DNA from 2 places in the Paenibacillus naphthalenovorans genome. Region 2 is predicted to be linked to the other one. Evidence: riboswitches for the same ligand, from Rfam matches in the RefSeq annotation. Region 2 holds a riboswitch; the other holds the start of a gene.
What was found. A riboswitch is a leader RNA that binds a small molecule or an ion and turns the genes downstream of it on or off. The one in region 2 is predicted to bind cyclic di-GMP.

Region 1 (15,348 bases), 1.7 Mb from region 2:
ATGGTCATTGTCGGTGTATCCATGTTCATTTTATTCCGCAAAAAAGACTGGCTCTAATCGCCAGTCTTTTGTGGTTTCCAGAGCTCTTTGCGGCATCAGCTTGCCTCAACGGATTTCATCGCGTTCGCACGACGAAATTTCATTCGCAGCAGGCGCAGCCATTCGTAGATGCGGTCCGCATCCTTGGCCGAGAGCTCTTCCTCCTTGTAGACGGCTTGCAGAATCGGCTTCAGATAACGGTCGCCCTGCTGTTGGAACGCCCGCCAAGCCCGTTCCCGTTCCGCTGCGGGAATCGGCTCGAGCAGCTGCTCGATATAGCTTTCTAAATCGTAACCGTCGCGATCCAGTTCCTCGATCCATAGGAGCAGATTCCTGCGCTGCACCTTGGTCTGCTCCATCAGCTTGTCGAGCTGCTCGCCCCGGGAAATCGCCTCAAGCAGCTTCCGTTTGATCTCCTGCTTGTCCGCCTCCGCCTTCCGCTTACGTTCCTTCTCTTCCATCAGCCAGGCATTGAATTCCATGGGGTCGACTTTTTCCTCCACCCACGTTAACGGAAACAAGCCGTTTTGCGGGAGTTTTGCAGTCAATGCAAGAATCTCTGCGCCGTACATGGACAATTTGGTTCGTCCAAATCCGGGAAGCTGCAGCAGTTCTTCTTCCGTTTGGGGAACGAAGGTGCTGATCAGTTTGAGCAAACGGTTCGTAGCAACGATGAACTGCGCTTTGCTCTCGCGCGACGCCTGCTTCCATCGCCATTGGCGCAGCGCCTCATAAAGCTCCTCATTCGAATGCTTCTCGCTGTAAAAATGCAGCATCTGAACAAACGCGGCGCGTCCATCCAGTCCGTCAACCTCACTTACGCTCATCTCAAGCAGGGGTTTAAAGCCTCCACACTGTTTCATAAATACCCCCTCCCGAAAGGAGGACATCATCTCATCCCAATGCAAGCCCTCGTACCAGGTCTCCTGCTCCGACCGCCCGTCCTCCTTGATTTCATTCCACATCACGACCCATACGCCTTGATTTTCAACGATGGATACCTGAGCCGTCCGGACTCTTCCCTCCTCCGTCGCCTTTTCCAGACTGTTCATAAACATCAGATTCAATGGGCTCCCCTCCTGAACTTCATGATTTTCAAACGCAAAAAAGCACCCTCCTACGGTAAGTAAGAGAGGTGCTTCCTCATTGACGTTTGAAATTAATTCGATCATATCATGGAGAACCTACAAAATCAAGCAGGTTTTGGATAATAATCCATGATAAGGGGAAAATTAAATCAACAGTTTATCACCCAGTCCCAAGGAGGTGACAACAAATGGCTTCGATCGACCGTAATCGAGACGGCTTTATAGAGGAAGCCCCTCAAAAGAAATATACCGATCTGAAAACCGTCGAATCCCAGCGCAACGACCTGACCGCGGAGGAATTTCCGGAGGGGCCCTACGGAAGCAGCCTGGAAACCGAATCTCTCGGCAAGAGTAGCCCATGGCGAGAAGACCAGCGGCCGCATAATCAATTTACCTACGAAAACCGGGAGCTTCACGCAGGCATTTCACGCGAGTATCCCGATGCCCATCCGACCCACGATTCGTCTGGTGACGATCATGTAGACGAATAAAAAGGATAAAGACAGCCTCATCCTGAACTGCCCCCCGATGGTTAGACATCCCTAACCATTGAAGGTGCAGCTCACCGCGGTAATACCGATGGGCTGTCTTTATTCATGGACAGATCAATCTATTTTCATAACGCCGCCCGTGCTGGCGGACGTAACAAGCTTGGAATAACGGGCCAAGTAACCGGTCTTCACCTTCGGTTCGAAGCCTTTCCAGTTCGCCTTACGACGCTCGAATTCTTCTTCGCTGATCAGAAGCTCAATCTTGCGGTTGTTCAAATCGAGCTCGATGATGTCTCCGTCTTCTACGAATGCGATCGGACCGCCTTCTGCCGCTTCCGGAGAAATGTGACCGATGCTGATACCGCGGGATGCGCCGGAGAAACGTCCGTCCGTAATCAGGCCCACCTTCGCGCCAAGCCCCATGCCGACGATCTGGGAAGTCGGTGCGAGCATTTCCGGCATGCCCGGTCCGCCTTTGGGTCCTTCGTACCGGATGACCACCACATGGCCTTCCTTCACTTTACCGTTGGCAATGCCTGCAAGAGCTTCTTCCTGGGAATCGAAGCAAATGGCCGACCCTTTATGGTAGCCGCCTACGGATTTGTCGACCGCACCGACCTTAATGATCGAGCCGTTCGGAGCCAGATTGCCGAACAGAACAGCCAATCCGCCTTGTTCGGAGTGCGGATTATCCAGCGTACGAATGACATCCGTATTCCGAATCTCATGACCTTCCACATTCTCTCTCAGCGTCTTGCCGGTTACAGTGATCCGGTCGCCGTGGATCGCTCCCGGCTTTTTGAGCAGTTCGTTAAGGATCGCGCTCACGCCGCCGGCGTTATGCACGTCTTCAATATGATAATCGGAGGCCGGTGCGATTTTGGCCAAATGCGGCACACGCTTCGCTACTTCGTTGATGCGTTCGATCGGATAGTCGATCCCTGCTTCATGCGCTATGGCCAGCGTATGAAGAACGGTATTGGTGGAACCTCCCATGGCCATATCCAAAGCGAACGCATTGTCGATCGCTTCAACGGTGACGATGTCACGCGGCTTGATGTCCTTTTGGATCAGCTCCATCAGCTGCTTTGCCGAACGTTTCACAAATTCTTTGCGTTCCGGATCGACAGCAAGAATCGTACCGTTGCCCGGCAGCGCAAGGCCAAGACCTTCAGCCAGACAGTTCATGGAGTTGGCCGTAAACATGCCGGAACAGGATCCACAGGTCGGACAGCCGTACTGTTCAAGCTCCTGCAGGCCTTTTTCATCGATTTTGCCCGCTTGGTAGGCGCCTACGCCCTCAAATACGGAGGACAATGAAATCGAACGGCCATCGCTGGTCTTACCCGCTTTCATCGGCCCGCCGCTGACGAAAACCGTCGGAATATTGACGCGCAAAGCGCCCATCATCATGCCCGGCGTAATTTTGTCACAGTTCGGGATGCAGACCATTCCGTCAAACCAGTGAGCGGAAACCACCGTTTCCAGGGAATCGGCAATAATTTCACGGCTCGGGAGGGAGTATCGCATACCGATATGTCCCATCGCAATACCGTCGTCTACGCCAATCGTATTAAATTCAAACGGAACGCCGCCCGCTTCACGGATCGCTTCTTTTACGATTTTCCCGAATTCCTGCAGGTGGACGTGACCGGGAACGATATCAATATAGGAGTTGCAAACCGCGATAAACGGCTTGTCGAAATCTTCTTCTTTGACGCCGGCAGCACGCAGCAAGCTGCGGTGAGGCGCGCGGTCAAAGCCCTTCTTGATCATGTCACTTCTCATTTTTCTCTTGGACATTTTTCTTACAAGCCTCCGTTTCTACTCTATGAATCGCTTCATTCTATGAATGCTACCGCTTCTTCCGATTGTACCATGTTTCACCCGAAATGAAAACGAAACGCATGGTCGAAATCGGGCTAAAGTCATCTCGCGATCGGATTTTTTGGCGAAGCCCCGAAAAATCTGTTATAATTCGAATAACTTACGGAAGCTTGAAACGGAGGAGAAAGCGGAAATTATGGAATTTGATTATTTATACGACGGTACGGAGGAAACGAAAACAAGGTTCGTTTGTTTTGTCGGAGATTCGCTGCGGAGATTCGATTTGGCCATCACGACGACTAACCGTTTTTACGGAAAAAAGATGGTCACGGATTTGCAGACCGGACGCACGGCTGTCATCGGGCCGGACGATCTGGAGGCTGAGGGCTACCTGGAGCACGTATACAAGCTCAATGAGGAAGAAGCGGCGGAGCTCACAGCCTTCTTAACGGAGGTTGTGGGGCCGGTCAACTTTACCGATATTTAAAGTGAAGAAAGCCGATCGATAGCTCCCGTAAGGGGCAAGATCGGCTTTTCCATGATGATTGCACTTCCATCGATTCACTACGGCTCCACTCTAGGAATGATCAGAGCCTGAATCCGATTCCCACGGGAAACTCACCGTGAGGTAGTCCGCAAATTTCTTGCTTTCTTCCCTGCGCAATCGGCGCATCTCGGCGCGATGCACAGCCGTTTCGTGAAGCCTGATCTCCTCTTCCGTTTCCGGTATGACTGCCGGGATGGCAACGGGCTTCTTATTGTCATCGAGCGCCACGAAAGTAAGGAATGACGTCGCGGCAATGGTGCGCTCCCCCGTTTTCAAATCCTCGGTAATCACTTTGACAAAGACCTCCATAGAACTTCTTCCCGTCCAGGTTACGAAGGATTCCAAGCATACCGAATCTGTTGTTCGAACCGGTGACAAAAAGTCGACAGAATCCGTCGAAGCCGTCACGACGTTTCTGCGGCAGTGCTTGGAAGCCGCGATAGAAGCGATATCATCGATATAGGCCATCAGCTTTCCGCCAAACAGCGTATTGTGATTATTGACATCCGTCGGAAATACTCGGGATGTTTTGTAGCATCTAGATTCCTTGACATATCTTTGTTCCATATACAGTCTGCCGGCTCCTTCATGTTCATGTACATCATCCGTACGCGCATGTACGTTTTGAACACATTATGCAGGCTAACCCAGATGTTGTCAATGCTGTGTCGCTTCCCGTTTGCCCAAATCCGGCGCCGTTGGAGAAAACCGAATGTAAAAAAGCCCCCCGGATTAATCACAGGAGGCATTTGGTATACTCAACCGTAATATTCTTTTCTCCATTTGCCGAAGCCGGAGAATGTCTTTAATTCATGCAACGGGATGCTCAGGAAAACCTGAACAAGATTTTTGTCAAATTGCTTCCTGCTCTGATACCACAGCTCTTGCTTGGCTTCTTGAACGGATAAACCTTTTCTGTGAGGACCGTCCTGCAGCATGTCATCAAAAGCGTCAAGGATAGAGCAAATTCGCGCAAAAGTCGGAATGAACTCACCGCGCAAGCCATAAGGATAACCGGACCCATCCCAGCGTTCGCGGTGGTATTTAATGATTTCAATAATATTCAAATCATGAATTCCTTCTTTTTGCGCCAGATTTGCTCCGAGCACAGGATAACGTTTCATGGTTTCCCACTCTTCTGCCGTCGTACCTGTTTTCTTTGTAATAATATCCGTTGGAATAAAAATCTTGCCAATGTCATGAAGCAGACATCCTACGACCAGACTACGTGTTTGTTCCTGATTGAAATGAAGATAGGATGCCATGATTCTCGCCATTTTGCCAACCCGCATGCAATGTTCGTATGTACTTAACTCTTTCTTCATTAATCTAAAAAGAATGTACAGCAATCGTTCATTTTTCATGACTTACTCCTCCATACCAAGAAACTGATCCATGCAGACTTCATATGAAACCGTCCCGTATGTCAATCATCAACTGGTCTTTTTTTCCTTTTTTCTTGATAATTCTTTTAAAATAAAATCGATTTCTTCCTTAAGATCGGCTGCCCTTTCAAATTCAAAATTAACGCGAGCCACCTTTAATTCAGCTTTCAGGTTTGTGTAGTGGTGTTTTAATTCCTCATAGGTTTGGTTTCGAATCTCATCCAATCCCATTGCAGGAACTCGGCCAAGATACATTTTCACTCTCTCCTCTCATCAATGATTTCACAAAATACGGACCAACTCATCTACTTAGAGTGACGATGGAAGAATGCTACATAATACGTCCCAAAACCAAAAAATCCCCCGAAATTGGAGGATTGATGATCCGGATTTCGGTAACTGGCTGGCATAGTGTTTATCACACTGAAGCCCCTGTAGCTTTGCGACCCCACTTTTCAATGGGTGTGCCTTTATCACTTTTCAAAGGAGATTAGTTAGAAAAAACTAGATATTAGCTAACAATGTTCGACATATTCAATCAAATTCCTTTTTTATAGTAAAAATTTTCATTTTTATACTATATATTGTGAATGGAAAAGCCTCTCCTCATGTAAACCATCGATTGGAGAACGGCTTTTGCCGGGGGATGGAATAATATGAAAATCAGCAAAAAAATGGTTGACAACTCAGTGACAAGATCAATATATTGGGAACCAATGCAAGCTGCCATTTCGTATTAAGGAGTTGGAAAAATGCCAACGATATATGTGCTGAATTTTCAGAGTATTGATAAATCCCATCTGCCGGCTGTGGGCGGAAAAGGAGCCAACCTCGGGGAGCTGAAAAGAGCCGGCTTCCCGGTACCGCAGGGTTTTTGCGTGACAACTGCCGCCTACCGCCAATTCATTCAATCCAGCCGGGAGATGAAGGAACTGTTCGATCAGTTGGACCGCGTCAGCCATGAACAATTGGAGCAAATACGTATATTGGGACAGCGTATTCGCGAACATCTCACCTCCCTTTCGATGCCCAACTCTGTTAAATCGGCCATTTCAAAAGCGTGGGAAACCACTGGGATAGCTCAAGCTTATGCTGTTCGTTCCAGCGCTACGGCTGAGGATCTGCCGACGGCCTCGTTCGCGGGACAGCAGGATACTTATCTGAATGTTTGCGGACTGGAGCAGCTGCTCAAAGCCGTACAAAACTGCTGGGCCTCACTGTTTACAGACCGGGCGATCTCGTATCGCGCCAAAAACGGCTTTAACCACCGTTCAGTGTTTATTTCCGTCGTTGTTCAACACATGATTTTCCCGGAGGTGTCCGGAATTATGTTTACGGCGGATCCGGTCACGGGACATCGCGGAACGGTATCGATCGATGCAAGCTTCGGTTTGGGAGAAGCCCTTGTATCCGGTTTGGTTACTGCGGATTTGTATCAGGTGCGTGCAGGTGAAATCGTAAAAAAACAGGTTTCCAAGAAGGAAACAGCCATATATGCCGTGCCGGAAGGAGGAACGGTTGCTCAGCATCTCCCTCCGGAGAAACAGCAGCTGCAGGCTTTAACGGATCATCAAATCATTCAACTGGCAATATTGGGTAAAAAAATTGAAGCTCACTATGCCTCGGAGCAAGATGTGGAGTGGGGTTTTGCCGACGGTCAATTTTATATTCTCCAAAGTCGGCCGATTACATCGTTATATCCGGTACCGCCTGTCTCAGATAATCAATTGCATGTATTTATAAATTTCGGCTACATTCAAATGATGACTGATCCAATGAAACCGCTGGCTATATCCGTTTTGAGCCGCCTTCTTCATTTTATAAAGAAAAATCCTGCTTCATCCGAACCGTACATCCTGCATCATGCAGGGGGAAGAATGTTTGCTGATTTTACCGCTCCTCTTTCTATAAGGCCTGTTCGAAACAGAATGCTAAAAATATTCAAGGGCATGGATGAATCCATAGCGTCAGCTTTGGAGGAAGTCATGAGCCGAGAAGCCTTTCGCCATCGATCCATACCGATAGGCACAATATTACGCACGGTCAGTAAACTGGCGCCGATCATCATTCCCTTGGCATTGAAAGTAATCAATCACCGGTTTGTGCAAGATCCCGCTAAGGCGAACAGAAAGGCCTCCGCCCTTATTGATCGTATCACTCGTGAAACCGGGATCCATGTATTTTCCGCCTCAGGGGCGGACAGGATTCGCGCGATCAGGAAGAGTATCGAGAAAATGCCCAAGGTGATTCCCAGAGTGGCCGTCTATTTTATTGCAGGTGTCCTGGCTTCCGGAACGCTTAAAAAGAAGCTGTACAAAAGGGTGGGGAAAGAACGGGCAGATAGGTTGTTGAATCCATTGTACAAATCTCTTCCCGGCAATGTGACAACCGAATTCGGCTTGGCGTTGGGAGACCTTGCTGATAAGATACGAAAGTATCCCGGCTTAATTGATTATTTGCAGAAAGCAAGCAGCGACCATTTCGATGAAAAATTGGGCGAGATTCCGGGCGGAGATGAATTTAAAGTAGAATTGGAGAGCTTTCTTCAGAAATACGGTATGCGGTGTGTGGGTGAAATTGACATCACCAGACCAAGATGGCGCGAAGAGCCTACCCAACTGATCCCTTCCATTATCAGCAATATCAGAACGGCAGCGGCCGGGGAGCACAGGAAGAAATTCAGACAAGGCAGGCTTGAAGCCGAGGCGGCGGGAAAAGAAATGGCCGCGCATTTTGGTTTTTGGCAAAAAAGAAGCATATCCCGGTTGATTAAGCTATACCGCCACCTGTTGGGCATGCGCGAGCATCACAAGTTCTGTGTGGTGAAGCTGTTTGACATCTACAAACGCGCGATAATGGAAGAAGCGAACGGACTTGTCGCAAAAGGAGTCCTTCGGCATAAAGACGATGTGTATTATTTAACGCTGGAAGAGCTCATCGCACTGTTGGAAAACCGCTTTTCAGGAGATGTTCCAACCATCGTAGAAGCAAGAGAAAAGCAGCATGAACGGAATCAAAAACTAAAATCTCCCCGGGTGATGACAAGCGAAGGAGAAATCATTTCCGGAAAATTGCGTGATGTGGTGGAAGCGCCGGAGGGCGCGATTGTAGGCACGCCGGTATCCGCAGGTATCGTCGAAGGTGTTGCAAGAGTCGTTCTTAAGCCGGAGGAAGCCAAGCTGAATGCCGGGGAAATTTTAGTCGCTCCCTATACCGATCCCGGATGGACACCGCTGTTTACCTCGGTCGTCGGCCTGATCACGGAAGTAGGCGGTTTGATGACGCACGGATCGGTGATTGCCCGGGAGTATGGCATTCCGGCCGTCGTTGGAATTGAAAAAGCGACCGAACGGATTAAAGACGGCGCTTATGTCCGGTTGAACGGAACGAGCGGCTACGTGCAAATATTGGAAGGCACTGACTTTGAGTAAGACATAAAAAAGCCTGCCATAGGCAGGCTTTTTGCTTGGCGACGTTCTACTCTCCCAGGACCCTGCGGTCCAAGTACCATCGACGCTGGAAGGCTTAACGGCCGTGTTCGGTATGGGTACGCGTGGTTCCCTTCCGCCATCATCACCAAACGTATTCATTTCTCAAGGCTTGCGCCCTGAAAACTGGATCGAAACCAAGCCGCTGATCATCTTCATGTGCTTTTTGGATAAGCCCTCGACCGATTAGTATTCGTCAGCTCCACACGTTGCCGTGCTTCCACCCCGAACCTATCTACCTCGTCGTCTACAAGGGGTCTTACGTACTGGGAAATCTCATCTTGAGGGGGGCTTCACGCTTAGATGCTTTCAGCGCTTATCCCTTCCGTACTTGGCTATCCAGCCGTGCCTCTGGCGAGACAACTGGTACACCAGCGGTACGTCCATCCCGGTCCTCTCGTACTAAGGACAGCTCCTCTCAAATTTCCTGCGCCCGCGACAGATAGGGACCGAACTGTCTCACGACGTTCTGAACCCAGCTCGCGTACCGCTTTAATGGGCGAACAGCCCAACCCTTGGGACCTACTTCAGCCCCAGGATGCGATGAGCCGACATCGAGGTGCCAAACCTCCCCGTCGATGTGGACTCTTGGGGGAGATAAGCCTGTTATCCCCAGGGTAGCTTTTATCCGTTGAGCGATGGCCCTTCCATTCGGTACCACCGGATCACTAAGCCCGACTTTCGTCCCTGCTCGACCTGTTTGTCTCGCAGTCAAGCTCCCTTTTGCCTTTGCACTCTGCGAATGATTTCCAACCATTCTGAGGGAACCTTGGGGCGCCTCCGTTACGCTTTAGGAGGCGACCGCCCCAGTCAAACTGCCCACCTGACACTGTCCCCATACCCGCTTAGGGCACCAGGTTAGAACTCCGATACGATCAGGGTGGTATCCCAACGTCGCCTCCACACAAGCTGGCGCTCATGCTTCCCTGGCTCCCACCTATCCTGTACAGATCGTACCAAAGTCCAATATCAAGCTGCAGTAAAGCTCCATGGGGTCTTTCCGTCTTGTCGCGGGTAACCTGCATCTTCACAGGTATTAAAATTTCACCGGATCTCTCGTCGAGACAGCGCCCAAGTCGTTACGCCATTCGTGCGGGTCAGAATTTACCTGACAAGGAATTTCGCTACCTTAGGACCGTTATAGTTACGGCCGCCGTTTACTGGGGCTTCGGTTCACAGCTTCGGTCTTACCCTAACCGCTCCCCTTAACCTTCCAGCACCGGGCAGGCGTCAGCCCGTATACTTCGCCTTGCGGCTTCGCACAGACCTGTGTTTTTGCTAAACAGTCGCTTGGGCCTTTTCACTGCGGCCCCCTCGGGCTATTCACCCTACCGGGGCACCCCTTCTCCCGAAGTTACGGGGTCATTTTGCCGAGTTCCTTAACGAGAGTTCTTCCGCGCGCCTTAGCATCCTCTGCTCGCCTACCTGTGTCGGTTTGCGGTACGGGCACCTTCTCCCTGGCTAGAGGCTTTTCTTGGCAGCCTGAACTCATGACCTTCGGTACTCCAATTTTCCCTCCCCATCACAGCCCAGCCTTTCGATGTGCGGATTTGCCTGCACACCAGCCTCACTGCTTGGACGAGCATCCATCAGCTCGCGTCACTATCCTTCTGCGTCACCCCATTGCTCATAACGGTTCACGGTGGTACAGGAATTTCAACCTGTTGTCCTTCGACTACGCCTTTCGGCCTCGCCTTAGGTCCCGACTTACCCTGAGCGGACGAACCTTCCTCAGGAACCCTTAGGCTTTCGGCGGATCAGATTCTCACTGATCTTTTCGTTACTCATACCGGCATTCTCACTTGTAACCAGTCCACCAGTCCTCACGGTCTGACTTCAACCCGATTACAACGCTCCCCTACTGCCCATTACTGGACCCATAGCTTCGGTGGTGTGTTTAGCCCCGTTACATTTTCGGCGCAGAGTCACTCGACCAGTGAGCTATTACGCACTCTTTGAATGGTGGCTGCTTCTAAGCCAACATCCTGGTTGTCTGCGCAACTCCACATCCTTTCCCACTTAACACACACTTGGGGACCTTAGCTGATGATCTGGGCTGTTTCCCTCTTGACAATGGATCTTAGCACTCACTGTCTGACTCCCGGGTTAACGTCTGTGGCATTCAGAGTTTGACTGGACTTGGTAACCCTTGGCGGGCCCCGCACCCAATCAGTGCTTTACCTCCACGACGCATCTCCCGAGGCTAGCCCTAAAGCTATTTCGGGGAGAACCAGCTATCTCCGAGTTCGATTGGAATTTCTCCGCTACCCCCACCTCATCCCCGAATTTTTCAACATTCGTGGGTTCGGGCCTCCAGTGCGTGTTACCGCACCTTCACCCTGGACAGGGGTAGATCACACGGTTTCGGGTCTACGCCTGCAAACTCATTCGCCCTATTCAGACTCGCTTTCGCTGCGGCTTCGGCTTCTCACCTTAACCTTGCTTGCAAACGTAACTCGCCGGTTCATTCTACAAAAGGCACGCCATCACCCTTTAACGGGCTCTGACTTCTTGTAAGCACACGGTTTCAGGTTCTCTTTCACTCCGCTCCCGCGGTTCTTTTCACCTTTCCCTCACGGTACTGCTTCACTATCGGTCGCCAGGGAGTATTTAGCCTTGGCAGATGGTCCTGCCGGATTCCCACGAGGTTTCACGTGTCTCGCGGTACTCGGGATCCGTCTAGGGCTTTCGCAGAATTTCGGCTACAGGGCTGTTACCTTCTCTGGCCGGCCTTTCCAGACCGCTTCACCTACTCTGCTCAACCCACGTTGACGTCCCACAACCCCAGGGGGCAAGCCCCCTGGTTTGGGCTAATCCGCTTTCGCTCGCCGCTACTGACGGAATCACTTTTGTTTTCTTTTCCTGAGGGTACTTAGATGTTTCAGTTCCCCTCGTCTGCCTCCAATGCAGCTATGTATTCACTGCATGGTACGTATCTATTACGATACGCAGGTTTCCCCATTCGGACATCCCCGGATCAAAGCCTGCTTACGGCTCCCCGAGGCATTTCGTCGTTCGCCACGTCCTTCATCGGCTCCTGGCGCCTAGGCATCCTCCGTGTGCTCTTATTAGCTTAACCAATTTGGTTATTCGGTACCGACACTTACGTATCGGCTGCTGACGATTTCCTCACGAAAATCGCAGCGGGATGATTCAGCATTTTGCTTCGTTTCGATATCCAGTTTTCAAGGAACAAACGTATTTTCGCTGCCGTTTTACCGGCAGGAAAGGCATCTTACCATGCTCCGGCTTGCCGATGCAACTATCAACTTTTGCCAAGAACACGCTAAGCTTTGAAAGGCATTGCACCTTTCAAAACTGAACACGAGTGAGTGCCGTTGCAACTTACGTTGCAGATTGTCCGCTGACCTACCGTCAGCATGGACTCCATAGAAAGGAGGTGATCCAGCCGCACCTTCCGATACGGCTACCTTGTTACGACTTCACCCCAATCATCTACCCCACCTTCGGCGGCTGGCTCCTTGCGGTTACCCCACCGACTTCGGGTGTTGTAAACTCTCGTGGTGTGACGGGCGGTGTGTACAAGACCCGGGAACGTATTCACCGCGGCATGCTGATCCGCGATTACTAGCAATTCCGACTTCATGCAGGCGAGTTGCAGCCTGCAATCCGAACTGAGACCGGCTTATAAGGATTCGCTCCGGATCGCTCCTTCGCTTCCCGTTGTACCGGCCATTGTAGTACGTGTGTAGCCCAGGTCATAAGGGGCATGATGATTTGACGTCATCCCCACCTTCCTCCGGTTTGTCACCGGCAGTCAACTTAGAGTGCCCAACTTAATGCTGGCAACTAAGCTCAAGGGTTGCGCTCGTTGCGGGACTTAACCCAACATCTCACGACACGAGCTGACGACAACCATGCACCACCTGTCTCCTCTGTCCCGAAGGAAAGGTACATCTCTGTACCGGTCAGAGGGATGTCAAGACCTGGTAAGGTTCTTCGCGTTGCTTCGAATTAAACCACATACTCCACTGCTTGTGCGGGTCCCCGTCAATTCCTTTGAGTTTCACTCTTGCGAGCGTACTCCCCAGGCGGAGTGCTTATTGTGTTGACTTCGGCACCAAGGGTATCGAAACCCCTAACACCTAGCACTCATCGTTTACGGCGTGGACTACCAGGGTATCTAATCCTGTTTGCTCCCCACGCTTTCGCGCCTCAGCGTCAGTTACAGTCCAGAAAGCCGCCTTCGCCACTGGTGTTCCTCCACATCTCTACGCATTTCACCGCTACACGTGGAATTCCGCTTTCCTCTCCTGCACTCAAGCCACCCAGTTTTCGGTGCGATCCGGGGTTGAGCCCCGGGCTTATACACCAAACTTAAGCGGCCGCCTGCGCGCGCTTTACGCCCAATAATTCCGGACAACGCTTGCCCCCTACGTATTACCGCGGCTGCTGGCACGTAGTTAGCCGGGGCTTTCTTCTCAAGTACCGTCACCCTCAGGGCAGTGACTCCCCAAGGCGTTCTTCCTTGGCAACAGAGCTTTACGATCCGAAAACCTTCTTCACTCACGCGGCGTTGCTCCGTCAGACTTGCGTCCATTGCGGAAGATTCCCTACTGCTGCCTCCCGTAGGAGTCTGGGCCGTGTCTCAGTCCCAGTGTGGCCGATCACCCTCTCAGGTCGGCTACGCATCGTCGCCTTGGTGAGCCGTTACCCCACCAACTAGCTAATGCGCCGCAGGCCCATCTGTAAGCCACAGCTTGCACCGTGTTTCTTGATCCCTCCATGCGGAGAAACCACCTATCCGGTCTTAGCTACCGTTTCCGGTAGTTATCCCGGTCTTACAGGCAGGTTGCCTACGTGTTACTCACCCGTCCGCCGCTCCAGGAGGTCTCCCCTAAGGGAGAACCCCAGCGCTCGACTTGCATGTATTAGGCACGCCGCCAGCGTTCGTCCTGAGCCAGGATCAAACTCTCCAATAAAGTTTAGAGAAAATTGATTGCTCAATTCGTTACTGACTTGTTTTGAAATCTCTTGACGAGACTTCGCACTCACTCGTTGTTCAGTTTTCAAAGGGCAATTACTTTATGGTTTCACCGATCCGCTTGTCTCATGCGGCCGGAAAATCAATCTACCATAACTCCGTACCGTTTGGCAACTGTTTTTTTATCCAGACTGAGGAACGAATCCTTTCGTCCAGACGCTGATTCAGTTGCAGTATTTTCGGAGTCACGGTTTAATAATCTATCATATTCGATTTCGTTTTGCAAGTCTTTTGTTTTCCATGCTTGGGATCGTCCGCAAGCTCAGAGAAACCGTCTGACTTGTATCCTGTCTGCCTCGCAGCAGCTCAGGATTAGTAATTTATCATACTTACTATCCCGATGCAACAGTTATATTTTCCAACCTAGATATTTGTATCATATTATCCAATGTTTTGGTGCTCGTTCAAAATAAAAAAGCACCGCATAGGTGCTCTGCTCTCGGTTCCGTCGGACGATGCGGCGAATCATGCTCTCCTCCGAGCGCGGCTAAAATGATCCTGGGTGTACGCACACGTCGCTAAGTCCCGAGGCCGTATAATCATTTATATCACTGCATGCAGAGCCTTCGCCCCTTACGGTCACCGGCCTAAGCGTCAAAAGGTTCCGCGATGTCCCTGCCGCCTCACGCAAGAAACCGCCGCTTCTTCTGCGGCGATGTGCCACCAATTCTCCCATGATGCTCAGCGTGATTTCTTCCGGCGTCCCGGCCCCGATATCCAAACCGATGGGGGAAAACAGCCTGTTCAATCTCTCTTGCGTCAATGTCACATCGTCGGACCGGAGGCTCTTTACGATTTTGCGGATGCGGCTTCCCGAGCTTAACCCCCCAAGATAGGCGATGTCTTCATGACTTTTTCCGATACAATAATCTTGCCGTCGTCAATGGCAACCGCCCCATCCTTGTAAATCCGCCTGTCCCGGTCTACAGTGATCACATAATCCGCATGAACAATCAACAACGAAACTTGCTGCAATCTGTTCATCTCCATTCACAATGGCAATCAACCCAAAACAAAAACCGGACTCACCAGAAATCAACATTCATGTTGACTCCGGCTGTCCGGTCGATTCTTTCCAACGTTAAAGTGATTCGGTTATTCGATTTTTCTCCTGTCATTCCAACTGGTGATCTAAGAGATATTAATATAATAAAATCACTAGGAATAATTGTCATTTTTTTGTTTTCATCTGATGAGACGACAGATTTCGTTTTCCGGCCAGCGGATGGAGTGAAGGCTATTCGCCGGTCATGCGGCAGGGCATCCAAACCTGCGCAGCTTCCCAAAAACGCAGCAAAGATACTTTCATAATCCTTAAGAGGAATTACTTATTTCTACGTCGAATATTGTAGATTGAGGTGAAAACAATGTCAGATACCAGAGCTCTTTATTCCGATACGGAACTATTCGCTGCATCATTGTTTCAGTTGAAAGTATCCGTCTGGGAACGTACCGCTGATGATATTCCGGTGAGAGTC
Region 2 (15,348 bases):
GGGTTCCGTCTCTTGCTCATCCTTTCGGCACGGACTGGCTGGGAAGGGATATGTTTACACGCACCTTAAAAGGATTGACCCTGAGCATACAAGTCGGAATGATGGCTGCGGTTGCGAGTGTAAGCATTGCCGCCGTTCTGGGGCTGCTCGCCGCAACGATGGGGAAAACGGTTGATCGCATCATCGGCTGGTTGATCGATTTGTTTTTGAGTGTGCCTCATCTGGTCACGCTTATTTTGATCAGCTTTGTTCTGGGCGGCGGAGTCAGAGGGGTTGTCATCGGGATTGCCCTGACCCATTGGCCGAGTCTGGCGCGTATTATCCGTGCCGAAGTGCTGCAGCTGCGTTCGTCCGAGTTTGTTCAGATTTCGCGGCGATTCGGGAAGTCCCGCTGGTGGGTAGCCGTTAGACATATGACGCCTCATTTGATCCCTCAGCTGTTGGTGGGCCTGCTGCTTATTTTTCCGCATGCGATCCTGCATGAGGCGGCGATTTCGTTCTTGGGCATGGGATTGTCTCCTCATCAGCCGGCCATCGGTATCATCCTGTCCGAGTCTATGCGATATTTATCGACCGGCTTATGGTGGCTGGCGTTTTTTCCGGGCCTTTGTTTGCTGATCATTGTACGGGCCTTCGATACGGCAGGTGAAAATCTGCGGCTGCTCCTGGAAACGCACAGGTCGAATGAGTAGTTTTTTGGGGTCATGAGTCATACGTAAGGGAGGTTTTGTGCGGAAATGTCCGTTCTTTTGGAAGTGAATCATTTAAGCATCTCCTTCCTGCAGTATACCCGCGGTTTTCAGCAAAAAAAGCTGAACGTGGTACAGGAGCTGAATGTTACCGTCCATGCCGGAGAGATCGTTGCGTTAGTCGGGTCAAGCGGTGCAGGCAAGAGCCTGTTGGCCCATGCGATCCTGGGGATTCTCCCGGACAGTGCGGAGACCTCCGGCTCCATTCGTTATGATGGAGAAGAGCTTACGACAGCCAGACAAGCTGCTTTAAGGGGGCGCGAGATTGCTCTTGTCCCGCAATCGGTCAATTATCTAAATCCGTTGATGCGCGTAGGAGAGCAGGTTCGGACGAACCGCGGAGACGCTAAAGAAGCGGTCAAGAAACAGCGGGAGATTTTTGAACGGTATGGACTGGGGGCTGAAGTGGAACGCATGTTTCCTTTTCAACTGTCAGGCGGAATGGCCAGGCGGATTCTTGTCTCCACGGCAAGCGTGAGCGGTGCAAAGCTTGTCATTGCCGATGAACCGACTCCCGGTCTCGACGCCGGCGTTGTCAAGGAGACGCTTGGCTTCTTCAAAGAGCTGGCTGATCAGGGATGCGGTGTGTTGTTCATCACTCACGATATCGAAGCAGCCCTGCAGATCGCTCATAAAGTAGCCATCATTTATGCCGGCACGACCGTAGAGACGGCCCGTCCGGATGATTTCGCCGGCAGCGGGGAAAAGCTTCGGCACCCTTACAGCAAGGCATTGTGGAGAGCGCTCCCGCAAAACGGTTTTGATCCGATCCCGGGCTTTCAGCCGCATCCGGGTGCGCTCCCTGAAGGCTGCAGGTTTGCTCCGCGCTGTCCGATGGCTACGAACGAATGCATGAACTCTCTGCCCGAGATGCGATGGCTGCGCGGCGGATCGGTGAGGTGCATCCATGCTTCTTGAAGGGCGAAATCTGGGTTTTCATTACGAAAAAGGTTCCTGGATATTCAGGGGGATGGACATCATGATCAAGCCCGGTGAAGTGGTAGGGCTGGTCGGGCCAAGCGGTTGCGGCAAGTCCACTTTAGCCCGCGTGCTGGCTGGCTATGAGAAGCCCAAGGAGGGAAGCGTTCTGTTGAATGGCGCTCCTCTGCCTTCCAAAGGCTTTCTTCCGGTTCAGCTGATATTTCAGCATCCGGAAAAAGCGGTCAACCCGCGATGGCTCATGCGGTCCGTACTGAAGGAGAGCTGGGACCCCGATGAACAGCTTCTTGCCTCTTTAGGCATTGAGGAGGAATGGCTAAACCGGCGGCCCGGCGAGTTGTCCGGCGGCGAGCTCCAACGATTCTGTATCGCCAGGGCCCTTGGTCCTAACACCCGTTTTTTGATTGCCGACGAGATTACCACGATGCTCGATGCCATAACCCAGGCCCAAATCTGGCATGCGGTGCTAGAGGCGGCCGAAAAGCGCGGTATGGGAATGCTTGTGATCAGTCATGATAAGCATTTGATCGGACGGGTTTGCACCCGGGTAATGAAATGGGGCTCTTCAAGGACGCTTTAGGGGGTTGACAACAAGCCGAGAAATATAAAACTTCCGAACCGGCAGGGGACTGGAAATCGGCATGCAAAACACACCAGCTGCGAATTTAGTTTCGTACTGGTGTTTTTTAATGTAAAAAGACCTAGATGATATTCTAAAATATAGTACTAAAGACTCGTAAAAATGATAGTCAAATTGTGGAAAATGTGTTAGAATAAAAGAAAAGATGTCGAAACACCATAAATTAACACTATCCATGTCGATAGTTTTGCCAATATACATATTTCTTTTGCACCAAATTGTAACAATGTACAAACAATGATAGTCCGATCAAGGCACAGCCATTGAAAAGTGGTGTCGCAAAGCTAAAGGGGCTAACGTGTGGAAACACACCATGCCAGCCAGCCGCCGGAATGAGGAAGAAAACCCTTCATTCGGAGGGTTTTCTTTTTTATTGTAATCGAAAAAGATGGCTTCGTTAAAAAGAGGATGTTATAGCCTGTGAGGATGGTGAGAGGCCATGTACGGTGTTTTTAATGAAAAGCGATTGAAACATTTATCGGAAGAAATTGAGAGAATTCGATTCAAAATGCATGGCATATTCAACATCAAGCTTTGTTTATCCGATCCGGAAGTTAAAGCATTAAGCAAGGAATTGGATTGTGCGGTGATCAGATACCAAGAGTATATCAAGCGATTGACATGAATGAAATAAGGACAATGAGAGGTATTTTACGGAAAGGGTGATGTCAGTGAACGGTGAACAGGCGGTAAACGGACTAACACAATTGCTGGTCAAAGATATAGTGACCTATGAGCATAGTATAAGGGTTGGAAAAATGGCCAAGCTGATGGCGGCCTATCTGAACTTTGATGAATTGCAAACCCAAAAATTGATTGCAGGATGCTGTTTACACGATATTGGCAAGGTACACATCCATGACTCCATTTTGAAAAAGAAATCCTCGCTCACACAGGAAGAGTGGAAATATATGAAGTGTCATGCTTTTTTCGGAGTTCAGATGGCCATCATGGAAGGAATTACCGATCAGGATGTCATCGATACCATTCATTATCATCATGAGCGTTGGGACGGTACAGGCTACCCCAGCGGCTTGAAGGGAAACGACATTCCTGTATATGCCCGCATTTGTTCGATATTGGATGCTTTCGACTGTATGATATCGGATCGCCCCTATAAAAAAGGGATGTCCATACAGCACGCTCGCGAAGAACTGCTGAACCAGAGTTATTCGCAATTTGACGGTCATTATGTTCAGGTGTTTCTCACCATCCAGGATATGATATTGGAACATATTCAAAGAGACTCCGTACATTCGTTCGCCTATCATACGAGAGCTATATATCATTCGGGAATCGTATGACGATGAGATGAGTAGGTCACCGCCGGTGGCTTATTTTGGCTTTTGACAGCTGAAAATGTTACAAATTATTGTTTTTTGATAGGACGGAAGGAAAATGAGGGGAAGGTAATGAATTAAAATTAATGAAGGGCAGGAAGAGCCGAAGCATACAAGATTGGAGGGAAATCAGAAGTGAAGAAGGTTCTTACATCCACGACATGGAAGGTATGGCTTGCCTTTTGGATGATGATCGCCATGCTGACCATTCCGGCCCCGAGAGCGGACGCGGAATCGTTCTCCTATTTCGGGTATCCGAAAGGAACGGTGGGCATATCCAAGCCAACCATCGGTTTTGAGCTTGGCGAAAGGAACGGACTGCAGGTTGGTTCGTTTAGTATGAAGCTGGATCAAAAGCTTGTTTCGGGGACTTTTGATAAAGAAACGATGAGTTTTACATATACACCGACTGCGGGATTAACGCCAGGGGAGCATTCGGTTGAAGTGCAGCTGCAATTTACCGGTTATCAGACGGTTCATTTGAATTGGACGTTCACGGTAGCAGACAACCCTATAAGCGAAGTTCCCGCCGCATACTCACAGACCCGTCAACTGGGTCTGAAAGCGATCAACGATTATCGCATGCTTTACGGATTAAAGCCGGTCAAGCTCAACGGGAATCTGACGTTAGCTGCCCAACTCCATGCCCAATATTTGTTCACGAACCGTGCAGGGGAGACGACGCCTTCGGTTTCGCTGCATGATCAAAAGAAGGGATTGCCCGGTTATATAGGAGCCACCCCTTCCGAGCGTGCGGTTTATGCCGGATATTTTCGCGGCGTCGGAGAAAATGTTTCTTTTAAAACGGGAAATCTCGTGGATTCCATCGACCAGCTGTTTGATGCGCCGTATCACCGCAAGCCCTTTTTAATGCCGCATGTTACGGAAGCAGGTATAGAGATGGTCGGGGATTATGTCGTCATCATGTTTGGCTATGGGGAAAACTCCGAAACGGAGATGACGGTCTCTCCTGCCCCCGGGGATCCCTATGTTCCACTGATTTTTGACGGTTACGAAAATCCGGATCCAATACGTATGCATACGTCAAGAGATTATCCCGTCGGGTATCCGCTTAAGGTAGTCGTAACGGGAAAAGGCGTTGGCGAAGTCCAGTTGCTTGAAGCGACTTTGAAGGATGAATCGGGTCAACCGGTGAAGCTGCTGCAAAACAGTCCGAGCAATGACGATCATTTAACCAACAGCGTCATCTTAATTCCACCCGAGCCCCTAAAGCCAGACACTTCATATGCTGCATATGTGAAGCTGGGCGTAACAGTGAACGGGGTATCCCAAACGCTCGAGAAAGCCTGGAATTTTCATACGGAGCCGATTCGCGGCATCGGGAAGCAGAAGCTGCATACAGACATCGCCGCGTATGTGAAGCTGACAGAGCAGAAAGACAGAATTCAGCACGTGGTCACCTTCAAGCTGGACGATGATAGCTATACAGTGGATAACGTGCCGTTCCCGTTGAAGAGGGCTCCGTTTATCGAGGAAGGCACGTCCTATTTATGGGTCAGGGACTTGGCCGCGGCGCTGGGAGCCGAAGTGACTTGGGATGACGAACGCAAAGCGGCGGTCTATACAAAAAACGGCCGCGTAATCACTTTCTTTACGGGTCGTAACGTGTATGCCATTAACGGTATTGAACATACTACGGAATCGCCGGCCCGACTGGTAGACGAACTCACCATGATTCCGGTACGCCTGCTGTCCGAGGTTTTGGGTGCGCAGGTAGAGTATCTGCCGGAAACGCGGACCGTAAAAATTGTATATTGATACGTTTGAAGAAGCTGAAGGGTCCCGGTGATATGCCGGGAGCCTTTTTTTGGTACGCCCAGCATGGGCGTCATCTTTAGGGTGAGAGTCCCGAACGGGGGCTGGCGAGCGCCTACCGTAGCTGAGGGCAAGACCCTCTATGTCAATATAGAATGTACGTTCGGTTTTTGGGACGGATATCTCCCACTTCGTAACACTGGAGAGTCAGAGGTGTGTTTAATCGCCTCCTCGCCTTTTCGATCCAAATCAAGCAATACATATTTTTTGAACAAGGGACTTGCATGTTTTCATAGGTGAGAGGACGGGGGTTAGCCGCCCCCTCCTACTCGATTCTCCATTTCGTTTATACGCCTAAGAGGATATTCCGCAAGGAACCCGAATATATACATTGTATCTTTGGATAGTTGAAGCAGAAGCTGAGGCCGTTAGCCAATCATGGATAAGGGAGGAATGCGGATATGATCAACATCCTGCTTTTGTTCTTGTTGATCATGAATCCGGGAAATCCGGTCGATTCTCATGAAGATTACATTTTTGATGCGCGTCAGGCAAGGGTCGGTCAAACCGCAGCGGGAATGACGATCCAAGATTTGGATGTTCAACCGATCAACGAGTCGGATTATTGGGCTGTAGTCAAATTTAAAGGCGAGACCACGGTTTGCGGAGAGATTGTATTTATCGACGATAATGAATCCGGTGAAGGGTGGGGACTGCTTAATTATTTTACCCCGAGCAGCCATTGCGCCGCCAAAATTCCGGTAACTGATGTCGGGAAGCAGCGCAACGGTTTTTCGTTGACCGATAACCCTGCCCGGCAGCTTGAATCATTAAAATTAAACGGTAAACGTTATCAGATCACGCTGATCATCGATGATTATGAAATCTATCAGACCGGTAAGGCTCAAGAAAACAAAGCGCGTCTGATTAAAGTTGTAGATGCAGTGAAGTTGGATTAACATCAAAGATTCAACGAGAATTCTTGGGGAGGAAGACATGAGGGTTATTGATTTATCGGAGATGATAATGGATGGAATGACCGTTTACCCGGGTGATCCCGAAGTGAAGGTTGAAGTGGTTCATACCCGCGAAGAGCATACATGGGAGCTGCGTCAATTGACGTTGGGCACACATACCGGAACGCATGTCGATGCTTTCTCACATATGCATCAGGGGGGGAAATCCATCGATGAGATTCCTGTCGAACGATTTTTCGGAACGGCACAGCTTGTAAAATTACATTCGGAGTGGCCGGTTCGTCAAGGCTTGTTTTTTATAGAAGAATGCGGAATGGAACAGTTTGAACGAATTAAACAAGCCAATCCGCCTTTTGTAGGAGGAAACCTTACGGAAGCTGTGGAGAGAAACCTGTTGGCGATCGGAATCCTAACCTATACGAACCTGGTAAATCTGGAATTGCTGCCTTACGGAAGAAGCTTCATGTTTTATGGCTTCCCTCTTAAAATTAGGCACGGGGACGGGTCTCCGGTGAGAGCCGTTGCCATACTTGATCATTGAATCGCAAGGGTATCCGTTCATGGTTGTAACGGGTACCCTGTTTGCGTCGAATCAAAATGATCCGAATTTTCGCATGCACCGTTTCATTTTTCCCCGGCCGCACTTTACATCCAACGATCGTAGATTTAAATTCAAGGAATGATTCTGAATCGAATGTCAATTAAATACAATGAAATATCGATGTCTCTACGGGAGGAGGGGCACATAGCAGCGGAAAGCTAAGGACGTGATTGTAAGCGTTAACAATCATAGTGTGAAAGCTTCTTCAGCATTACGGGAACGAGGTGATTACAGTGGGAACTCGCTTATTATCGGAGCATATGATTAAAAAACAGTATCCTCATTTGAGATATGTAAGAATTCATACCGACGGCAACAATAAAGCCACGATCTATGCATGGAACGATAATTTGCAATTACCCGATAAAGAAATAACCAAGTTGAAGAAATTCGCTTCCGGTTATTTGCCTCAGCACGTTTGTTATCAAGTCAAATCCTATGACAAGATTGAAGCTGACCGGGTCCCGCAAGTTGGTGAGCTTCCGGAGGCTGTGGTTCAAGCGGCAATGAGCAGAGGCTTAAATCAAAACCGCATCGTCGAGGTGATGAATGAGCTGTTTTCCAACGGAAGGATGACCTTTAACAGCTACGATATGATCACGGGAACCATTCATTTTGATCTTTGCTCATCTGTGCCGTTTACCGTGATGGAAAAAGAACTGATTCGCCGGTATCTTTACGAAATTACGCCTTTGGGAGCTGCCAGTGAAGTCAATTATTGCCAAGAGCCGGTCGGCGATGATAAACCTGCAGATTTGATTTGAAAGAATTAGCAGGCGAAGCAGGATGTACGGCCATCCCATCCAAAAAAGACTGATCCGCCATTGGTCAGTCTTTTTTTGGTACGCCCAGCATGGGCGTCATCTTTAGGGTGAGAGTCCCGAACGGGGGCTGGCGAGCGCCTACCGTAGCTAAGGGAAAGGGTGTCCGCCGCGAGGCGGAATCCGAAGGAAGCCGGGGGCAAATGCACGGGTCAAGGTACACGAACTGGATTTGAGGCAGGGTTAGTCGGATGAGTTGCCCAAACATAATGAAATCCAAAGCCGCCAAGGGCTAATCCTGTAGACTCCAGTGGTCGCGGGCAGACAGATGACGTTCTTATCTGGGGAGGCCTGCGGAATATGCGAAGTCACTTCGTAACACTGGAGAGGATGTTCGAAGGGGACAACCTACGGCTCGCTTACAAGCGAGTGGTCCAAAACGGAGGAGCCCCCGGTGTGGACGGCGTAACGGTAGTGGAGCTACAAGCTTACCTGAATATCCACTGGAAAACGGTGAAAGCCGAACTCCATAAGCGTGTGCTGAAACTGATTTGGGCTTACCTGAACGCCGGAGTCATGGATAACGGGGGATGTCAGAGGATGGAAGAGGGCACGCCGCAAGGCGGGCCGTTAACCCTGCTTCTGGCCAACATCCTGCTGGACGAACTGGACAAAGAACTGACCAAGCGCCAAAAGGGCATCTCAAAGTTTTTGCCTGGGTAATGTATTGAATAATGGATTGATCCTATGGTATTATAATTGTAACATTTTGTATATAAAACTAGGTTTATTATAATAAACCGAATGGTGAGCGATACATATCATTTAGTCTTACGTTAATATGCTGAGCGCGTCATATTTTCGCCGATATAGTGTTTTGCAAGCGTTTTACAAGGAGGAAATAAATCCGCATTCCGATGGAGTCTTCCCATCCGGCTTTCTTGCTAACCAGGCCGTCTCTGCGGAAGAGATAAGCGTTGAATTTATCATGATCAAGGAGTATGATGAAAGATGAAAACTTTAGTTTGGTCAGGTCCTGAAAAAATGGAAGTACAGGAGGCAGCCGTTCCCGCATTCGGGGAAGATGAATTGCTGTTGAAGGTAGATGCCGTAGGGATCTGCGGATCCGAAATTGAAGGCTATCTGGGACATAACAGCCTCCGGGTACCTCCGCTGGTCATGGGGCATGAATTCAGTGCCACGGTTGAGGCCGTAGGAGCCAAGACCAACGGGTTCTCAAAAGGAAACAAAGTTGTAGTCAACCCGCTTCTTTCCTGCGGTGCGTGCAATTCCTGCCGCAAAGGGCTGGTGCAGCTGTGTGCAAAACGGGCCATCATCGGCATTCATCGGCCGGGGGCATTTGCGGAGTATGTTCATGTGCCGGCATCTGCCGTTCATCTTCTTCCGGAGGGAATAAGCCCTTTTCGGGCGGCTCTGACTGAGCCACTGGCGTGTTCGCTGCGAGCGGCCAGAAGAGCGATGGAAGGACATCCGTTTGCCAACGTCGTCGTATTTGGAGCGGGAACGATCGGCTTGCTAAGCTTTCTGACCGCACAAATTTTGGGGGCCTCCAAAATCATCGTCGTCGATACGAACGAGGCCCGCTTGAGAACGCCTGAAAAATTGGGCGCCCATGCGGTATTTACTCCCCATACTCCTGATTACTTGCATCAAATCAAGGAAGCCATGGGACCCTCCGGAATTGACGTCATCATCGATGCTGCGGGATTCCAGGCCACCCGTTCCGCGGCTGTAGAACTGGTGAATCTGGGCGGAACCATCATGAACATCGGTCTTGGCATTGATCATACGCAAATTCCGATCAATGTTTGTATTCGCAATGAAATATCAATCCTGGGCTCCTTTTCTTATGATAAACAGGACTTTTACGATGCTCTCGAGCTCTTGAAGAGCGGCAAAATTAACGAATCGGATTGGTCGGAAATCCGTTCCTTACGGGATGGAGACCGGGCGTTTCAGGATTTGATTCATGGAAGGGTACCTCATGCAAAAATCTTTTTGATACCTTGAGGGGGAGTATTTTTCCTCCCTATTTTTTTTTATTTATGGAGATGAGCAACAGTGAATTGGCTTATTATTCTTTTATGTTCGATTTGGGGATTTAACTGGGTTGTAATGAATATCGGGGGGCAATATTTTCCGCCGATGATGTTTTCCGCACTGCGTTTTCTTGTAGGGTCTCTGGTCATATTTGCCGTCATATGGGTTAAGCGGATTCCATTGCCCAAAAAAGAAGACTGGAAATGGTACGGAATATGCGGTTTTTTACAGATCGCCTATGTTTATACGGCTTCCCAATATGCATTTCATTATATGGATACGGGCCTTGTATCTGTTCTGAATTTTACGATGCCCCTATGGCTGACGCTCATCTCTCCGTTTTTTATGCCTGATGAACGTTTGACGAAAATGAAATTGTTAGGCGTATTTACCGGCATCATCGGACTGGTTATGGTCATGGAGATAAATCCGGCTCAGTTTGACGGCAATGGGATGAAGCTGTGGATGGAGGTATTCGTATTATTAGGTGCGGTGGGCTGGGCGATATGCAATATTATCATGAAAAAAGTGCTCCATTCCCACGATAAGATTCAGTTTACAGGGTATCAGATGCTGATCGGCGCCATACTGCTGCTTTTGGGGTCATTGGCTTTTGAAAGAGGGGATGCGATCACCTGGAGCAGAGAAGGCATATTCGCCGTTCTCTTTGCGGGGGTGCTCGCATCTTCCCTGGCTTATGTCTTATGGTTTTATATTTTAAGCAAAATTGATGTGACCAAGGCTTCCATGAGTTTATTGCTGGTGCCTGTAGTCGGTGTTTTTTCCAGCGCGCTCGTTTTCCAAACCCGGTTGAGCTGGAGCGTCTTAATAGGGATTGTTCTGATACTTGCGGGTATCGGGATCGTTAATCTGAAGCAGGGTCAGCGTGCACGGAGTATTGCTGTTAAGCACTAAACCCATCCGCATAATGAACAAGGGGCCTCATCTGAGTCGAAGACTTGGGTGAGGCCCCTTGTTTATTGTAAGAACCCGAAATGATGAATCGAAAAATCAGAAATTACAAAAAATTAATCTCTGTATAACAATGAGTTGATACTTCAAGGCTAAAGTCAAAGTAAAGCGTTCCATTTCTTTTCCGATGCCCGCTGGAAGACATCGCAGAAAGGTGAGATTCCGATGACAATACGAATGGGAAATGCACAGCTGCACTCTTTACCTTTTGAAGTTAAATTGGCTTATCGTTCCGATGAAATTGAGCAAGCATTACGTTTACGGTACCAGGTTTTTGTCGAGGAGCAGCGTAATCTTCGTTTAATGAACGATTCAGGCTTGGAGCAGGACCGGTATGACGAATTTTGTGATCATCTCATTGTTAAGGATCTGAATTCGCAGGCCGTTGTCGGCACATATCGCTTGCTTCCCGGGCCCAGGGTGCTTCAGCACTGCGGATTTTACTCGGAAACAGAATTTGATTTGTCCCGCTATGAAGATTATAAATGGAATACCCTGGAATTGGGCAGAAGCTGTGTGGCGGCGGAATATCGCAATGGAAGGGTCATTCAACTGCTATGGGAAGGCATTGCCGATTATATCAAGCAAAAAGGATACCGTTATTTAATAGGATGTGCGAGCCTTCATATGGGCACCATTAAAGAACTGAATGAGCTGTACACGATGCTTGCAGTGAATCACGTCATTACGGACCGCTTTGGAATTACCCCGCTTGAAACGCATCGCATTCCAGGTTTACAGCTGGTAAACATGGAGCTTAGCGAAAAGGAGTTATTTCGTAGGCTGCCTCCATTAATGAAAGGCTACAAGTGGTTAGGCGCTGAAATCGGCGGCGAGCCTGCCTATGACGAGATTTTTGATACCGCGGATTTTTTCATTATTCTGGAGGCCGAAAAGATCACGAACAGCTACAAAAAGAAATTTCTAAGGTGATTTCAACTCATCGTTCCAGAGGAGGCTTTCCATTGTACGTCTGGATAGGAAAAATGGCAGGGCTTGAACATCGATTGCACCGATGGGCCGGCTTCATCCCCCGTTGGGCTATTCGTTCAGCTTGTTATGGCTTAAGCTGGCTGCTCTTTATGTTTGCAGTGAAATGGAGAAAAAAGGTGCTGAGTAATATGAAGCAGCTGCTTCAAACCACCGGTACGCTTCAGCTTTGCCATTACTGCAGATCGTATTTCTATCAGGTCCTTCTGACGCTTTACGAAATAGGATTCGATTCCTCCGGGCTGCTGCGGCATTGGGAGAAGCGTTTTGAAATTGAAGGCGAATGTCATCTCATAGAGGCGCTCAAGCACAAAAAAGGAGTTATATTAACGGTTCCGCATATCGGCAACTTTTTTTTCTATTACTGGTATTTGTCACAAAAGTATCTCTGTTTGACGGTGGCTACGGCAGGGAGTGAGGAGCTTCGTCCTTTGTATCTCAAATTCCAACGGCTGGGCTGCCGCGGATTGGATTACGATAACGTCCCGCCCCTGCAGCTTATTCGCAGGCTGCGGAGCCATTTGAAGCAAAATGGTGTAGTCTTCCTTATGGGAGATTTTTACCGCCGAAGCTTTCCTCCTGCCTTTTTTTTCAACCGGGCCACAAGGAGTCCTAACGGTGCGGCACATCTTGCATTGGAATATGGCGTTCCGATTCTTTCTTTTTACGGATACCGGACCAAGGGATTTTGTCACCGGCTCGTCTTTGACGCACCACTGGACTTGAACGGGCAATTTCAAACGGATCAGCGGTATGAGGCAACCAATGCGTTGAATAAAATTCTGGAACAAAAGGTCAAGATGGCTCCGGATCAATGGTTTTACTGGTTTAATACCGAGGAAAGATGGGACTGTCACCCGGAACGGAAACAAAGCAGCAAAGGAATAGAATCCGCTTCATAATGGGTACTCGTGTTACAAGACCAAAGGTATTGTGAGGCTGATGAAGAACATGGATACAGGGAGCCATTTGATTATTGGCGCGACATTGGCGGGACTTGCTTATGTGGACCCCGTAGTGGCGCATAATCCAAGTTTGGCCCAGGCTGTTATGGTAGGCACATTGATTGGCTCTCATGCCCCCGATTTGGACACGATACTACGGATTAAGGGATTCTCGTATTATATCAGATATCACAGGGGAATTACCCATTCGATACCCGCTTTGTTGATATGGCCTGCGTTCATTACATTGCCGCTGATGATGGCCTACAGCCGTTGGGATGATTGGATGCATCTTTACGGCTGGATTTTTGCCGCGGTTATTCTTCACGTAGGGCTCGATTGGTTGAATGCTTATGGTGTACAGTGTATGCGGCCTTTTAACAGCCAATGGATGCATCTGGATGTTCTCGCTATTTTTGATCCGTTTTTATTTTTCCTTCATGCCTTCGGATTAGGATTATGGTGGGCCGGGTATGACCCGGCGGGCGTCTTTACCTGGGTCTATGCGATTAGTATAGGATATATCGGGTTACGGGCCTGGTGGCATCATCTTTTAGTGAAGCAAGTTATAAATATGGTCGGCCGGCAGAGCATTTGCCATGTGCTTCCTGATCTTCGCGGATTTCGCTGGAGCTTTGTCGTAGAAACAGACGAGTGCTTTTATACCGGTAAAATTGTTTTTCGTACGATCAGGATGGAGGATGTGTACACAAAAGAAAAAAGAAACCATATCATCCAAGCAACGATGGGCATAGATGGAGTCCGTACGTTCCTGGGCTTTGCCCAGCGCATTCATGTTACCTGGAGGGAACACAACGACGGTTATGAAGTAAAATGGAGCGATGTCCGTTTTTGGTACAACCGTAAATTGCCGTTTGGAGTAGATGTTCAGCTTGACCGTGAGTTGAAGGTGATTGATTACTCCCTCGGCTGGAGGAAGAAGGCGTGGGATCCTCCTTTTGTATAAATGAATTCAATTCCGTCGGATTCAACCTTGGAGATATGCTCCCCTTAAAGTAGACAGGTGAAATCATGAAAACCTGCTGCTGAAGGGGAGCTTTTTCCGCTTCTGAATATTTAAGCCCCCGGGTTCTTCATAAAATTAGAGCGGCATGTTCCGAAATACGGAACAAATATCTTGTTTAAACCGCTCAAAAAAACGATGATAAAAGTGTTCACCTCATATCATTTATCTACTTTTGCCAAGGGGGTCATTCGGGTATGTTTAAAAACGTACAATTGAAAACGTTTACTTTTCTGGCGCTTGTATTTGTATTTGTGATCGGGTGCAGTGCTGAACCGGCTGCGACAATGAAGGAAGCACAAGTACAGACCAATGGAGATAGCGCTTCGACCCCGGTCTCCAATCAGCCTTTAGACCTCCGATTCATGGCTGCTCCACAATCCGGTTCATGGTATCCGTTAGCAGTAGGTATTACAGAGGGATTGAAGAAGAACATGAGTCAGTTAAAGCAAGTCAGTATTGAACCCGGCGGCGGTGTTGCCAATGTAATTGCGGTCAACGGCGGAAAGGGACAAATGGGATTCTCACAGGCTATGCCGACGGTTGACGGTTATGCCGGTAATCCGCCCTTTAAAGAAAAGAATCAGAATGTGCAGTATGTGCTCTCGTTATTCCCGCATACCACACATATCGTTGTGCTGAAAAATTCAGGAATCACCAACATCGAAGAGATCAAAGGCAAAAAAATCAATGTTGGTCCTAAGGGTTTATTGACCGAAGATATTGCGGCCAGAATTCTTAAGGCTTATGGCATGAGCTATAAGGATATGGCCAGCGTTCAAAATCTGTCCTTTTCAGATTCCGTCGAGCAGATGAAAGACGGGCGCTTGGACGTACTGTTCTGGACGGTGCCTTCTCCCTTTGCGGTATTGACCGATCTGGCTCAAAGCAAGGATATGGACTTGCTGGCGATCCCCGAGGACAAAATTGAACAAATGACCTCGTCCAATCCCGGTTTGGTTCGAGCCATCCTGACAAAGGGAACGTATAAAGGTCTGGATCATGATGTGGTGACCGTTCAATCCCCGCTAGTGGTTATAGCCAATAAGGATGCACCGGTGGATCTGGTATACCAGGTGACCAAAACCATATACGATAACCTGAACGATTTGAAAAAAATCGATCCTGCTTTGAAACCGGTGGATCAGGAAAGCCTGCCGGCCGATATTGGCGTTCCGATGCATCCTGGAGCCAAGAAATTTTTTCAGGAAAAAGGATTATTGAAATAATACGCTGTAAGACCAACGTTACATGGTGTGGCTCCACGCAAGATTATACAAGAAAGGCTGGGTGAAAATGCAGCATTACTTGAAAAAGCTCGTGCTATTCATTACGTATGCCTTCGGTTTTTATCATCTGTACACCGGGTTCTTCGGTACGTTCGAGACGTTCCTGCAGCGCTTTGTCCACCTGTCTTTGGCTATGTTTCTTATATTTTTGCTGTATCCTTATAAAACCGGAAGCCGCATCATCAATAGGATTCTTAACAGTACAACGATCCTGTTGACTATACTTTCCATGGGTTATTTATATTTGAACTACGATTATATTCTTGGTGAACGATATCCAATGAT

Region 1: it holds a riboswitch for cyclic di-GMP, as region 2 does, so the genes downstream of both, IJ22_RS15135 (hypothetical protein) here and IJ22_RS27145 (aspartyl-phosphate phosphatase Spo0E family protein) in region 2, are expected to answer to the same signal.

Annotation. Positions count from the first base shown of each region.
Region 1 covers NZ_CP013652.1:3,083,652-3,098,999, forward strand. Annotated here, with positions in the region: gene corA (magnesium/cobalt transporter CorA) at 1-57, shown strand, start outside; gene IJ22_RS15105 (HRDC domain-containing protein) at 96-1,097, opposite strand; gene IJ22_RS15110 (hypothetical protein) at 1,316-1,618, shown strand; gene ilvD (dihydroxy-acid dehydratase) at 1,733-3,421, opposite strand; gene IJ22_RS15120 (DUF3055 domain-containing protein) at 3,639-3,932, shown strand; gene IJ22_RS15125 (acyl-CoA thioesterase) at 4,023-4,559, opposite strand; gene IJ22_RS15130 (HD-GYP domain-containing protein) at 4,751-5,356, opposite strand; gene IJ22_RS15135 (hypothetical protein) at 5,426-5,632, opposite strand; cyclic di-GMP riboswitch class I at 5,769-5,856, opposite strand; gene IJ22_RS15140 (phosphoenolpyruvate synthase) at 6,130-8,808, shown strand; rRNA gene rrf (5S ribosomal RNA) at 8,842-8,958, opposite strand; rRNA gene IJ22_RS15150 (23S ribosomal RNA) at 9,032-11,944, opposite strand; rRNA gene IJ22_RS15155 (16S ribosomal RNA) at 12,259-13,808, opposite strand; gene IJ22_RS15160 (XdhC family protein) at 14,358-14,732, opposite strand; gene IJ22_RS26370 (hypothetical protein) at 14,690-14,845, opposite strand; gene IJ22_RS15165 (hypothetical protein) at 15,238-15,348, shown strand, end outside.
Region 2 covers NZ_CP013652.1:1,374,466-1,389,813, forward strand. Annotated here, with positions in the region: gene IJ22_RS06650 (ABC transporter permease) at 1-692, shown strand, start outside; gene IJ22_RS06655 (ABC transporter ATP-binding protein) at 738-1,667, shown strand; gene IJ22_RS06660 (ABC transporter ATP-binding protein) at 1,657-2,268, shown strand; cyclic di-GMP riboswitch class I at 2,572-2,660, shown strand; gene IJ22_RS27145 (aspartyl-phosphate phosphatase Spo0E family protein) at 2,768-2,953, shown strand; gene IJ22_RS06670 (HD-GYP domain-containing protein) at 3,000-3,632, shown strand; gene IJ22_RS06675 (stalk domain-containing protein) at 3,804-5,447, shown strand; gene IJ22_RS06680 (hypothetical protein) at 5,906-6,403, shown strand; gene IJ22_RS06685 (cyclase family protein) at 6,441-6,962, shown strand; gene IJ22_RS06690 (hypothetical protein) at 7,256-7,786, shown strand; partial or broken gene IJ22_RS06695 (hypothetical protein) at 8,144-8,473, shown strand; gene IJ22_RS06700 (zinc-binding dehydrogenase) at 8,795-9,814, shown strand; gene IJ22_RS06705 (DMT family transporter) at 9,866-10,759, shown strand; gene IJ22_RS06710 (GNAT family N-acetyltransferase) at 10,982-11,749, shown strand; gene IJ22_RS06715 (lysophospholipid acyltransferase family protein) at 11,782-12,708, shown strand; gene IJ22_RS06720 (metal-dependent hydrolase) at 12,749-13,717, shown strand; gene IJ22_RS06725 (TAXI family TRAP transporter solute-binding subunit) at 13,972-15,003, shown strand; gene IJ22_RS06730 (TRAP transporter permease) at 15,071-15,348, shown strand, end outside.